Regions from separate parts of the Phyllobacterium zundukense genome, predicted to be linked through region 3. Evidence: predicted binding sites of a transcription regulator. Region 3 holds the regulator's gene; each other region holds the start of a gene.
The links. Region 3 encodes PhoB, which activates phosphate uptake and scavenging genes when phosphate is short. Its sites were predicted from a motif close to TGTCATNNANCTGTCAT; they were not measured.
Positions count from the first base shown of each region.

Region 1: a site for PhoB is predicted at 1,461-1,477, ahead of BLM14_RS06315 (UDP-2,3-diacylglucosamine diphosphatase). Genes of this name have one in related genera too.
Region 2: a site for PhoB is predicted at 1,846-1,862, ahead of phnC (phosphonate ABC transporter ATP-binding protein). Genes of this name have one in related genera too.
Region 4: a site for PhoB is predicted at 1,682-1,698, ahead of BLM14_RS19390 (DUF2794 domain-containing protein). Genes of this name have one in related genera too.

Region 1 is NZ_CP017940.1:1,292,400-1,295,511, reverse strand. Features, by position in the region: gene BLM14_RS06320 (glycosyltransferase family 4 protein) at 1-584, opposite strand, end outside; gene BLM14_RS06315 (UDP-2,3-diacylglucosamine diphosphatase) at 574-1,395, opposite strand; gene BLM14_RS06310 (NADP-dependent malic enzyme) at 1,621-3,112, shown strand, end outside.
Region 2 is NZ_CP017940.1:1,201,930-1,205,041, reverse strand. Features, by position in the region: gene phnD (phosphonate ABC transporter substrate-binding protein) at 1-861, opposite strand, end outside; gene phnC (phosphonate ABC transporter ATP-binding protein) at 948-1,781, opposite strand; gene BLM14_RS05800 (DapH/DapD/GlmU-related protein) at 1,900-2,514, opposite strand; gene phnL (phosphonate C-P lyase system protein PhnL) at 2,511-3,112, opposite strand, start outside.
Region 3 is NZ_CP017940.1:297,054-300,165, forward strand. Features, by position in the region: gene pstB (phosphate ABC transporter ATP-binding protein PstB) at 1-517, shown strand, start outside; gene phoU (phosphate signaling complex protein PhoU) at 596-1,327, shown strand; gene phoB (phosphate regulon transcriptional regulator PhoB) at 1,346-2,032, shown strand; gene BLM14_RS01460 (vWA domain-containing protein) at 2,037-3,112, opposite strand, start outside.
Region 4 is NZ_CP017940.1:3,879,723-3,882,834, reverse strand. Features, by position in the region: gene acnA (aconitate hydratase AcnA) at 1-368, shown strand, start outside; gene BLM14_RS19400 (DUF1223 domain-containing protein) at 604-1,329, shown strand; gene BLM14_RS19390 (DUF2794 domain-containing protein) at 1,722-2,096, shown strand; gene BLM14_RS19385 (GNAT family N-acetyltransferase) at 2,100-2,648, opposite strand; gene BLM14_RS19380 (Bax inhibitor-1/YccA family protein) at 2,813-3,112, opposite strand, start outside.

The sequences.
Region 1 (3,112 bases), 1.0 Mb from region 3:
CCGACACAGAGAAAAATCGGTCGCGGCAGTTTGAGATCCACGTCCGGCTGGGGCCGAAAGAGTTCGCGGTCCACGCCGCGAGTCCACACCTTGAGCGTGTCGAAGCCTCGCGCCAGCAGTTCGTCATGGATCGATTGCGTGGGAACGAGGCAGGTTTCAGCGGCATTGTGAAAGCGCCGCAGGAAACGATAGGACCAGGAAAGCGGGACCGGCAGCCGTTCGCGCAGGTATTCTGGAAAGCGCGTATGAAAGCTGGTGGTAAAGCGCCATTTGTTCTTCAAGCAAGCCCGCCGCGCCATGATACCGAGCGGGCCTTCCGTGGCGATATGGACGAAAGCCGGCTGGAGCGCCTCTATCCGCGCCTTGACTGCGAGCGGGTAGGTCAATGCGAGGCGGATTTCCGGATAGGTCGGGCAGGGAGCTGAACGATAATCTGCGGGCGAGATGATCGTCACTTCAAAGCCGCGCACCTCCATCTGCTCGCGCAGCTTGGTCAGCGTCCGCACCACACCATTCACCTGGGGGTGCCAGGCGTCCGAAACAATGACAAGCCGTTTTGGCTGGGCGCTTCGCTCAGGCCGCATTCGCCGCCTTTGGACGCTTGTCGTCCAAACGAACGACCGGTGCGAAACCGGCCTGCTCGCCGATAAGATGCGTCCACGACAGAAGCTCCATCCGACCATCATGATGTTCGACAATGGCGGTGCAGCTCTCCACCCAGTCGCCAGTATTGATGTACTCAATACCATCGATCTGCTCGATCGTAGCATGGTGGATGTGACCGCAAATCACGCCGTCAGCGCCAATACGCCGTGCTTCATCGGAAACCACTGTCTGGAACGAACCGATAAAGTTCACGGCTTTCTTGACACGAAATTTTGCCCAGGCCGAAAAAGACCAGTAGCGCAAGCCGAGCATGCGCCGCACCTTGTTCATGACCGTGTTGATGGCGAGCGCCGCGTCGTAGGCCCAGTCGCCAAGATAGGCGATGTGCCGGGCGTTGCGCACGACGACATCGAACTGGTCGCCATGGATGACGAGGAATTTCCTGCCATCTGCTGTCTCGTGCATCGTCCGGTCCATGACTTCGATGCCGCCGAAATGCGTTCCCTGAAAATCACGCAGGAACTCGTCATGGTTCCCGGCGATATAGAGGATGCGGGCGCCCTTGCGGCTCTTGCGCAAAAGCTTCTGGACGATATCATTGTGTTCCTGCGGCCAATGCCAGTTGCGCCGCAGGCGCCAGCCATCGACAATATCGCCAACCAGATAAATCGTATCGGCATCATGGTATTTCAGAAAATCCAGGAGAAAACTCGCCTTTGCGCCTTTCGATCCGAGATGAACATCGGATAGAAAGAGTGTGCGAAACTTACGGGCCTCGTTCTCGACCATGATGCTGATCTCCGTTCAGCGCTGACGCAAATGCGTCCAGTTGCGCTGACACAAACCCGATTCATGTCACAGTCTTATGACGGCGCGGAAAAGTGCGTGTTTTCTGAAGATAAACACTTGTAACAAAATAGACTTCATTTATGCCTCACGCTGTTATTTATGCGTGCTAAACAAATTGATACGCGAGTTTATGACGACGAGCCAATTCCCCGGAGGACATTATCCATGGCCAAGGACAACGTACCCAGCAGCTCTGATCTTGAAGAAAGCGCCCTGTTTTATCATCGCTTTCCTCAACCGGGTAAGCTGGAAATCCAGGCTACGAAGACACTGGGCAATCAGCGCGACCTGGCGCTCGCCTATTCGCCCGGTGTTGCTGCGCCATGTCTCGCCATTCACAAGGATCCCGCGACGGCAGCGGATTATACGAGCCGCGCCAATCTTGTGGCCGTCATCTCCAACGGCACTGCCGTTCTCGGCCTTGGCAATATCGGACCGCTCGCATCCAAGCCGGTCATGGAGGGCAAAGCCGTCCTGTTCAAGAAATTCGCCAATATCGACGTGTTCGACATCGAGATCGACGCCCAGGAAATCAACAAGATCGTCGATGTGGTAGCAGCACTCGAACCGACCTTCGGCGGCATCAATCTTGAAGACATCAAGGCGCCGGAATGTTTCGAGGTCGAGGAACAGCTCCGCGCCAAGATGAATATCCCGGTGTTCCATGATGATCAGCACGGCACGGCGATCATCGTGGCGGCGGCCATTCTCAACGGCATGGAGCTCGCCGGAAAAGACTTGTCCAAGGTCAAGATCGTTGCGTCCGGCGCAGGTGCGGCCGCCCTCGCCTGCCTCAACCTTCTGGTGAAGCTCGGTGCGGACCGGAAAAACATCTGGGTCTGCGACCTGGACGGCGTTGTCTATGAAGGCCGCAACACGCTGATGGACCGCTGGAAGTCAGTCTATGTGCAAAAGACCGACGCGCGCGTTCTTGCCGATGTCATTGGCGGCGCCGACGTGTTCCTCGGCCTTTCCGCTGCCGGTGTATTGAAGCCCGAACTCTTGAAACAGATGGCGCCCAACCCGCTGATCATGGCGCTCGCCAATCCCAATCCGGAAATCATGCCGGAAGAGGCACGCGCTGCGCGTGCCGACGCTATGATCTGCACCGGCCGGTCGGATTTCCCCAACCAGGTCAACAATGTTCTTTGCTTCCCCTATATCTTCCGTGGCGCACTCGATTGCGGTGCGCGGGCGATCAACGAAGAAATGAAGATGGCCGCGGTGAAGGCCATTGCCGCGCTCGCCCGTGAAGAGCCATCCGACGTCGCCGCCCGCGCCTATTCCGGCGAGACGCCAACCTTCGGACCCAATTACCTCATTCCGTCACCTTTCGATCCGCGTCTCATCCTGCGCATTGCCCCGGCAGTCGCCAAGGCGGCCATGGAAACAGGTGTCGCGGAGCGTCCGATCGAAGATTTCGACGTCTATCTGGACCGCTTGAACCGTTTTGTTTTCCGCTCCGGCCTGATCATGAAGCCAATTTTCACGGCGGCGAAAACTGCCGAGAAGAAGCGTGTCATCTATTCGGACGGCGAAGACGAGCGCGTACTGCGCGCTGCGCAAGTGGTGCTGGAAGAAGGCATCGCCGTCCCTACCCTGATCGGGCGTCCCCAGGTCATCGAATCGCGCCTGCAGCGCTATGGGCTGAAGATCA
Region 2 (3,112 bases), 900 kb from region 3:
GGTGTTCACTTCCGTATAGCCCTTGAAGTCACCGCCCATTGTTGCTGCGAAGCAGGCGGGATCAGACTTCGGCAAGTTCATCATGTAGTCCTTGAACTTAGTCTTCAGGTTGCTGTCGAGCGAAGTGCGGATAACGATCGGGCCGTTTGGAATGAGCGGCGACTTCCACAGTTCGACGAAGTCCTTCATATCGATAAGACCCTTGTCGACCATCTTGCGCAGATTGCCTGATGTGTAGCCTTCGTCAAACTTGCCCACACCCGAACCGAAGGTCGTGCCGGCATCGAACTTGCCGTCCTTGACAGCGAGAACGAGGTTCTCATGACCGCCGCCGAAACCCGTTTCGCTGAAGTAGTCCTTGACCGAAGTCTTGATGTCTTTCGGCAGCGAAGTCACTGGAATGAGATAGCCGGACGTGGAATCCGGATCAGCAAAACCGAGTTTCTTGCCCTTCATGTCGGCGAGCGTCTTGATGCCGCTGTCCTTGCGGGCAACCATGATGGAATAATAGCCGGTCGCACCATCGGTCTGAACAGTCGTCAGGATCGGTTCAACAGCCTTGGGATTGGTAAGATAGATCTTAGCGAAACCGGAAGCGCCAAGCTCTGCATAATCGAGCGTGCCGCCGAGCAGACCCTGGATGACGCCATCATAGTCGGTGGCCGGGAAGAGCTTTACTTCCTTAACGCCCAGGACCTTCGGCAGTTGATCGACAATGCACTGATAATTGCGCAGGCGATCAGCTTCATTTTCGCCGCCGATGATGCCGACGCGGAATGTTTCGAGATTTTCAGCGCGGGCCATCGAACCAGCGAGCATTGCGCCGATTGCGATTGCACTGAGTAGGGCTTTCTTGAGCAACATGGTTCTCTCCTGTCAAACGTCCAAAATGGGTTTGCGATCTGTTTTCATATGAGCCCGTACGTGGGCGAGACGATCTCTTTGCGCTAACGCGCGGCCAGAATGGCCTCCAGCTCAGGAATTGGCTTTGGTACGGCACGACCGATGCTTGTCGATGTAATGGCTTCTGAAAACGCGTCCTTCATGCCGTCAGCGCCGTAGATGCGGCGGGCAGCTAGTTCTGTTAGGTCATCCGGGGTTCCGTCGAAGACAACCTTGCCGCCCTGCATACCGATGATGCGCTGGCAGAAGTGCCGCGCAGTATCGAGCGTGTGCAGATTGGTGATAACTGTCAGACCTTCCTTCTCATTGATGTCACGCAGCGACTCCATCACAACCTGCGCATTGCGCGGATCGAGCGAGGCTATGGGTTCATCGGCGAGAATGATTTTGGGGTTTTGCATGAGGGCACGGGCGATGGCGACACGCTGCTGCTGCCCCCCGGACAGTGTCCCGGCCCGTTGCAGCGCCGTCTTGGCGATATCGAGCCGCTCGAGAGCAGCGATTGCCATGGCGCGTTCTTCACGGGAGAACATTCCCAGGAGGCTCTTGATCGTCGAACGATGGTTAAGGCGGCCAAGAAGCACATTGGTGAGAACGTCTAGGCGCGGCACCAGATTGAACTGCTGGAAAATCATCGCACAATCGCGTTGCCAATTGCGCAGTTGCGCCCCTCTCAATTGCGCGACATTGGTTCCCTCGAAAAAGATCGAACCTTCTGAAGGATCAACCAGCCGGTTGATCATGCGCAGCAAGGTTGATTTGCCTGCGCCTGAACGACCGATAATACCAACCATCTGGCCTTGCGGGATTTCCAAATTGACATCGTCGATGGCCGTAAACTTGCCAAAACGCCGCGTCACATTTTCAATCTTCAGCATCAGTCAATCCCTTTTGGCGTCGCTCTGTCCTAGGACACGGATGTGAAGGTGCGATGTCGTTTTTGTTTCAGTTGAATGACAACTGTGTGTCGCGCGCAGCGGGTATAATACCTTTGGTTTAGACGTCGTGTTTCTCGAGAAAAGCCTCGATATCCAGCGTGCGGAAGTCATCGAGAGTATTGCGCAACTTTGCGTGATCCCAGTCCCACCATGCGAGGATCTGCAGGCGTTCAGCTGTTTTTCCATCAAAGCGATCGCGGATTTTCCGGGCAGGAACCCCACCGACAATGGTGTAAGGCGCAACATCCCTGGAGACGACCGCCCCTGCCCCGATCACGGCGCCTTTGCCCACTGTGACACCCGGCAAAATGGTTGCGCCATGACCGATCCAGACGTCGTGGCCAATGGTGACGAAGTTTGTTCTGCGCCATTGGAAAAATGCCTCGTCGACACCGGCACCTTCCCAATAGTCGCCGGACCGGTATGTGAAGTGATGCAGTGTCGGCCGCCATGTCGGGTGATTGGGCGCGTTGATACGAACGCTTGCAGCAATGTTCGCGAATTTGCCGATGGTTGCGCACCAGACAGCACCGTCCTGCATGATGTAGGAGTAGTCGCCAAGAGTGGCTTCGCTGATGCGGCAGCGCTCGGAGATTTCCGTGTATCGACCGAGTTGGCAATCATGAACAGACGCGGTCTCGTGAATAAACGGCGTTTCTGAAAGCCGGGTCATGCTGCAGCCTCGTTTGGTACCGAAAACGCCGTGACATCGATAATGCGATCTGCCACAGCCTCACGCACATCCTCGTCGTGGAAGATCCCGAGCATGGCAACGCCGGAAGCCTTCTTCTGCTGGATCATCGAGACAACCACATTGCGGTTTTTGGCGTCGAGAGATGCTGTCGGCTCGTCGAGCAGCAGGATCGGATGATCGGTGATGAAGCCGCGCGCAATATTGACGCGCTGCTGCTCACCGCCAGAAAATGTGGCGGGTGGCAGTGACCACAAACGCTCGGGCAGGTTGAGCCCGGCAAGCAATGACGCTGCCTTGTCGCGTGCCTCGGTGCGCTCCACACCCCGAGCGATCAGCGGTTCCGCCACTACGTCCAAGGCCGAAACGCGCGGCACCGTGCGCAAGAACTGGCTGACGTAACCGATCATGTCGCGGCGAATGCCGAGCATCGTGCGTGGATCGGCAGCGGCAACATCAACCAAACGGTCGCGGTAGGGCACGATGATCTGGCCCCCATCCACGGCATAATTGCCATAGACCATTTTCAGGATCGAGCTTTTGCCAGCGCCGGACGGACCACCAAGGACGGCACATTCAC
Region 3 (3,112 bases):
GGAACTACGCGCCCGTGTCGGCATGGTGTTCCAGAAGCCTAACCCCTTTCCGAAGTCCATCTTCGAAAATGTCGCCTACGGCCCGCGTATTCACGGCCTCGCCAAGAATCGCCAGCAGCTCGAGGAAATCGTTGAGAAGAGCTTGCGCCGCGCCAGCCTGTTCGACGAGGTGAAGGATCGCTTGCACGAGGCGGGAACCGGTCTGTCCGGTGGTCAGCAGCAGCGCCTTTGCATTGCGCGCGCCATCGCCGTCAGCCCGGAAGTCATTTTGATGGATGAACCGTGCTCGGCGCTTGATCCTATTGCTACAGCCAAGGTCGAAGAACTGATTGACGAATTGCGCCAGAACTACACGATCGTCATCGTGACGCATTCGATGCAGCAGGCAGCCCGTGTTTCGCAGCGGACAGCCATGTTCCATCTCGGCAATCTGGTAGAGGTGGGCGATACGGAAATGATGTTCACCAATCCGTCAGAAAAGCGAACACAAGACTATATCACCGGGCGCTTCGGCTGATTGAGTATTCAAATTGTTACTGCGTCCTTTGTGCGTTCGTTAAGACGCTCGTCGCAGTGAGGAAACGAGGGTAAGAACATGACCGAACAGCAGGCCCAGCATACTGTGCGTTCCTACGACGATGAACTGAAGTTCCTGACGCACAAGATCGCAGAGATGGGCGGTCATGCGGAACGGATGGTCGAACAGGCGGTCACCGCGATGGTCAATTCCGACAACGCGCTGGCACAGCGCGTGATTTCGGACGATCTGATCCTCGATGCCGGTCAACGGGAAATCGATGAAAAGGCCATTACCATCATTGGCAAGCGTCAGCCGATGGCTATCGATCTGCGCGAGATCATCGGCACGATCCGTATTTCCTCGGATCTCGAGCGCATCGGCGATCTCGGCAAAAACATCGCCAAGCGGGTCGTTGCCGTTACCGATACCCGGCAGACGCTGTCGGTTTATCGCGGTCTGCAGACTATCGCCGAACTGGCCCTGACGCAGCTCAAGGATGTGCTGGATGCCTATGCGACACGTTCTGTCCAGCAGGTAAACATTGTGCGTGAACGCGATGACGAGATCGACGCGCTCTATACCTCGCTGTTCCGCGAACTACTGACCTACATGATGGAAGATCCGCGCAACATCTCGGCTTGCACGCACCTTCTGTTCTGCGCCAAGAACATCGAGCGTATTGGCGACCACGCTACCAATATTGCCGAGACCGTCTATTACATCGTCACCGGTTCGCAATTGCCGGCCGAGCGACCGAAGGAAGACCAGACTCACAGCATCGTCGTCGACGAAGCCAGACAATCGTAATCCAGGATAGAACGAGCCATGGCGATAGCCCCCAAAATCACCGTTGTGGAGGACGAGGAAGCTTTGAGCGTCCTTCTCCGGTACAATCTTGAAGCTGAAGGCTATATTGTTGAGACGATCACGCGCGGCGACGAAGCGGAAATTGCGTTGCGCGAGAAGGTGCCGGATCTTCTGATCCTTGACTGGATGCTGCCCGGTCTTTCCGGCATCGAGCTTTGCCGGCGCCTCCGAGCCCGGCGCGAGACGGAAATCCTGCCGATCATCATGCTGACGGCACGCGGTGAGGAAAGCGAGCGGGTGCGGGGTCTGGCGACCGGTGCGGACGACTATATGGTCAAGCCGTTCTCGACGCCGGAGCTTCTCGCCCGCATCAAGGCGATGCTACGCCGCGTCAATCCGAGTCTTCTTTCGCATGTTCTGAGCTTCGGCGACCTGAAGCTCGACCGTGAGCAGCACCGCGTATTCCGCAAGGAACGTGAACTGAAGCTCGGGCCGACGGAATTCCGCCTATTGGAATTCCTGATGCAGTCGCCGGGACGGGTGTTCTCACGCGGCCAGCTGCTCGACAATGTCTGGGGCGCGGATATCTATGTCGATGACCGCACGGTCGACGTGCATGTCGGACGGCTGCGCAAGGCGATCAATATTGGCCGTTCGATCGACCCGATCCGCACCGTACGCGGCGCCGGGTATTCGTTCGGCTGAGCGTTCAGTGCTTACGCGAGAGTTCGCGGGTCGCGGTCTCGATGCCTGAAAGGGTAAGCGGATACATCCGCTGCGCGAAAATTCCGCGGATCATGGACGTCGATGCCGTGTAGTTCCAATAGGCTTCCTTGGTGGGATTGAGCCAGACCGTATTCTTCCATTGGTCGAGCACACGTGTGAGCCAGACAGCACCGGCTTCCTCGTTCCAGTGTTCGACGGAACCCCCAGAATGCGAGACTTCATAGGGCGCCATCGCCGCGTCACCGACGAAGATCACCTTGTAGTCCGATCCATATTTATGGATGACATCCTGCGTCGGGATGCTTTCGGTATAGCGGCGGCGGTTGTCCTTCCACACAGCCTCATAAAGGCAATTATGGAAGTAGAAATACTCCATGTGCTTGAACTCGGAGCGCACGGCTGAGAACAGCTCTTCGGCGATCTTGATATGCTCGTCCATGGAACCGCCGACATCAAAGAACATCAGCAGCTTGACATGATTGCGCCGCTCCGGCCGGATCTGCACATCCAGATAGCCGTGTTCCGCGGTGGATCTGATTGTTCCCGAGAGATCCAGTTCGTCCTCGGCGCCCTCGCGCACCCAGCGCCGCAGTCGCTTCAGTGCAACCTTGATGTTGCGCGTGCCGAGCTCAACACTGTCATCGAAGTTCTTGAACTCCCGCTTGTCCCAGACCTTGACTGCCCGGTGATGGCGGCTTTCGTCCTGGCCGATCCGCACGCCTTCCGCGTTATAGCCATAGGCGCCGAAGGGTGACGTGCCTGCCGTACCGATCCATTTCGACCCACCCTGATGACGGCCCTGCTGTTCCTCGAGGCGCTGACGCAGGGTTTCCATCAGCTTGTCGAAGCCGCCAAGTGCTTCGATCAGTTTTTTCTCTTCCTCGGTCAGGTGTTTTTCCGCCAGTCGCCGCAGCCATTCCTCCGGAAGATTGGCCACGTCGACGGCACCTTCGCCATGCAAGGCTTCGATGCCCTTGAAGACATGGCCGAAAACCTGGTCGAAGCGGTCCATGTGCCGCTCGTCCTTCACCAGCGCGGAGCGGGCGAGATAGTAGAACC
Region 4 (3,112 bases), 370 kb from region 3:
TGGAATACGGCAACGGCTCGTCACGCGACTGGGCGGCCAAGGGCACCAACCTGCTGGGTGTTCGCGCTGTGATTGCCCAGTCCTTCGAACGTATCCACCGTTCGAACCTGGTCGGCATGGGTATCGTGCCATTCGTTCTCGAAGACGGCACAAGTTGGCAATCGCTTGGCCTGAAGGGCGACGAAATCGTCTCCATCGAAGGTCTGGCCGCGATCCAGCCGCGCCAGAAGACATTTGCCACGGTGACCTACGCCGATGGCAGCGTCAAACAGGTGCCGCTGATCTGCCGCATCGATACGATCGATGAACTGGAGTACCTGAAGAACGGCGGCATTTTGCAGTACGTTCTGCGCGATCTCGCTGCCTGATCGATCGGAATCATGAAAATAAAAGGCCGCCGGGCAACCGGCGGCCTTTTGATTGGGTTGGAGAGAACAAACGTGATCGAATTCACCTCAAAGTGACTTCCTCTTGAAACGTCCGGCTCCTATCAATCATCTCGCAATCATTTTATCTGACAACAAGCCCATTCAAATTGGGAAGTGAATACAACCTGTGCCTTTGCCTGTTCTATCCAGACGTATTTTGATCGGTGCTCCGCTTCTGGCGGCAGCTGCCTATGTGCTGCCGGTCTGTGCGGAGAACGTTGGCAAAAAGCCTGATGGTGTTGTCGAACTTTACACGTCCCAGGGTTGCGGTTCCTGCCCGCCAGCAGATGCGGTGCTGAAAGAGCTCGCGACCGAAGGGAAGGTTGTCGCCCTCGCATTTCACGTGGACTATTGGGATTATCGCGGCTGGACGGACAATCTTGCATTGCCGGAAAACACCGACCGGCAGAACGCCTATCGCACGGCGCTGCGCCTGAACGGCGTTTACACTCCCCAGGTAATCCTGAACGGCCGCGAACATATGAATGGGCAGGATGGCCAAAAGATTCGCAGGCGCATTGCAGAAACGCGCGGCACACCGACCGGCCTGACCGTCCCGGTTTCGATCGAGAAGACCGCGCCTGACCGGCTGCTGATAGATATTGGCCCCGGTTCCGGCGCGACAAATCCTGTTCGAGTTCTGCTCGCCTATTTTAACCGGGAAACCATCGTTGAAATTCCCGACGGCGAGAATGTCGGGCGCAAGGTGAGTTACGCCAACAGCGTGCGGGCGATGGAAACAGTCGGCATGTGGGACGGCAAGCCCCAGAAAATTGAAATTCCGCTGAGTGAACTCGCCAGTAAAAAAGCGACCGGATGCGCAGTTTTGCTGCAGGAAATGCTCGGCGAAGGCAAACCCGGTCCCATCATTGGGGCGTCCATCATGGCGGCGAAACCCTGATAGAACCGGCTCCCAAACAAAAACAGGCCGGATAAATCCGGCCTGAGGTATTGGGGCATGTTGTCATATATAGGGAGACTAATTGGTTCGGACCCAAACAACCCGTTGGGCGGGGGGCTTGGGGTATCGGATTGCTCGAGAGCGAACCGTCTCAGACAACATGACAACGATGTTGGGTTTCGAATCGGGCGGCAATGCGAACAGATAATGGCGAGAATGTGTCAGACCATCACCATTGGAATCAAGCCGTATTGCTTCGTGAGAATGATCAAAAAACAGTTTGCAAAGCCAATAATTGGCATCCGCACGATCATTCCGGTCTTGTAAATACATGCGGAACAGGTCACCTTTATGTCATCCAGGTGTCACACGACAAATTTAAGGGCGGTTGATTGATGGACAGCAATGCGGGTGGCGATGAATCGCAACAGCAGGCGAAACTTATCTCTCTAGTGCGCACCAGTGATCCGCCCATTACCTTCAATCGGCGTGAGCTTGATCAAATCCTTCGCATATACGGCTTTATGGTCTCCGCGGGCGAGTGGCGCGATTATGCCATCGATCACCTGATGGATCGCGCCGTCTTTTCGATTTTTCGGCGGGCCAGCGAAGTGCCGATGTTTCGGGTCGAGAAAAACCCCAGACTGGCCCGCAAACAGGGGGCCTATAGCGTCATCGCCGCCAGCGGCCTCATTCTCAAACGCGGCCATGAACTCGATCGCGTACTCAGGGTCTTTGACAAAAGCTTGAGTATCGTCCGGGGATAGGCGTTACGCTCTTAGTGGGGGCTTGCCGGGCAGCGTCTCGGCGCCGCCATTCATGTCGAGTTGCATCAACGCCGTATCCAGCCAACGGCCATGCTTGAAGCCCGAACCTCTTATGGTGCCACAAAACGAGAAGCCGGCGCTGGTGTGCAGCCGTACCGACGCGGAGGCTTCGTGACCATCGCCAATGACTGCGATGAGCTGGCGAAAACCGAGAGCAGTACAATCCTTGATCAGTCGCTGCAGAAGCAATTTGCCAAGTCCGCGGCCTTTGGCTTCGGGCGCGACATAGATCGAATCTTCCACGGACCACCAATAGGCAGGGCGTGTACGGAAGTAGTTGGCATAGGCATACCCGAACACCGATCCTCCGTACTCCGCCACAACATACGGAAAACCGTCTGCGGTAATGGCATGAAACCGCCGGACCATTTCGTCAAAGTCAGGCGGATCAATTTCATAAGTCGCCGTTCCATGGAGAACGGCATCACGATAAATCTCGGTGATGGCGGCAAGATCGGCAGGACGCGCCGAGCGGATTTCTATTGGAGACATGGGCTTCGCAGCAAAGGTCAATCTTGACAGCTTCATGCACTTCTTTGCCAACAATTTGAAGAGGCCCAGACATAAACTTTGCCTGCGGCATCGTTTGGTGAACGAGGCACCAAAGAAAAGGGCAGCGTTTCCGCTGCCCTGATCTTCAATTCATGTTCGGGTGGTTATTCGCGGTTGCCCAGGAACTGCAGCAGGAACATGAACATGTTGATGAAGTCGAGATAGAGACGCAGCGCGCCCATGATTGCCTTGCGGCCATAGGTGTCCGCAGCATCGCCTTCGTAGTACATTTCCTTGATATTCTGCGTGTCATACGCGGTAAGGCCAGCGAAGACCAGAACGCCGATGGCCGAGATCGCGAACTGCAACGCACTGGATGCAAGGAAGATATTGACCACGGAAGCCAGGATGATGCCGATCAGACCCATGAACAGGAACGAGCCCATTCCGGAGAGATCACGCTT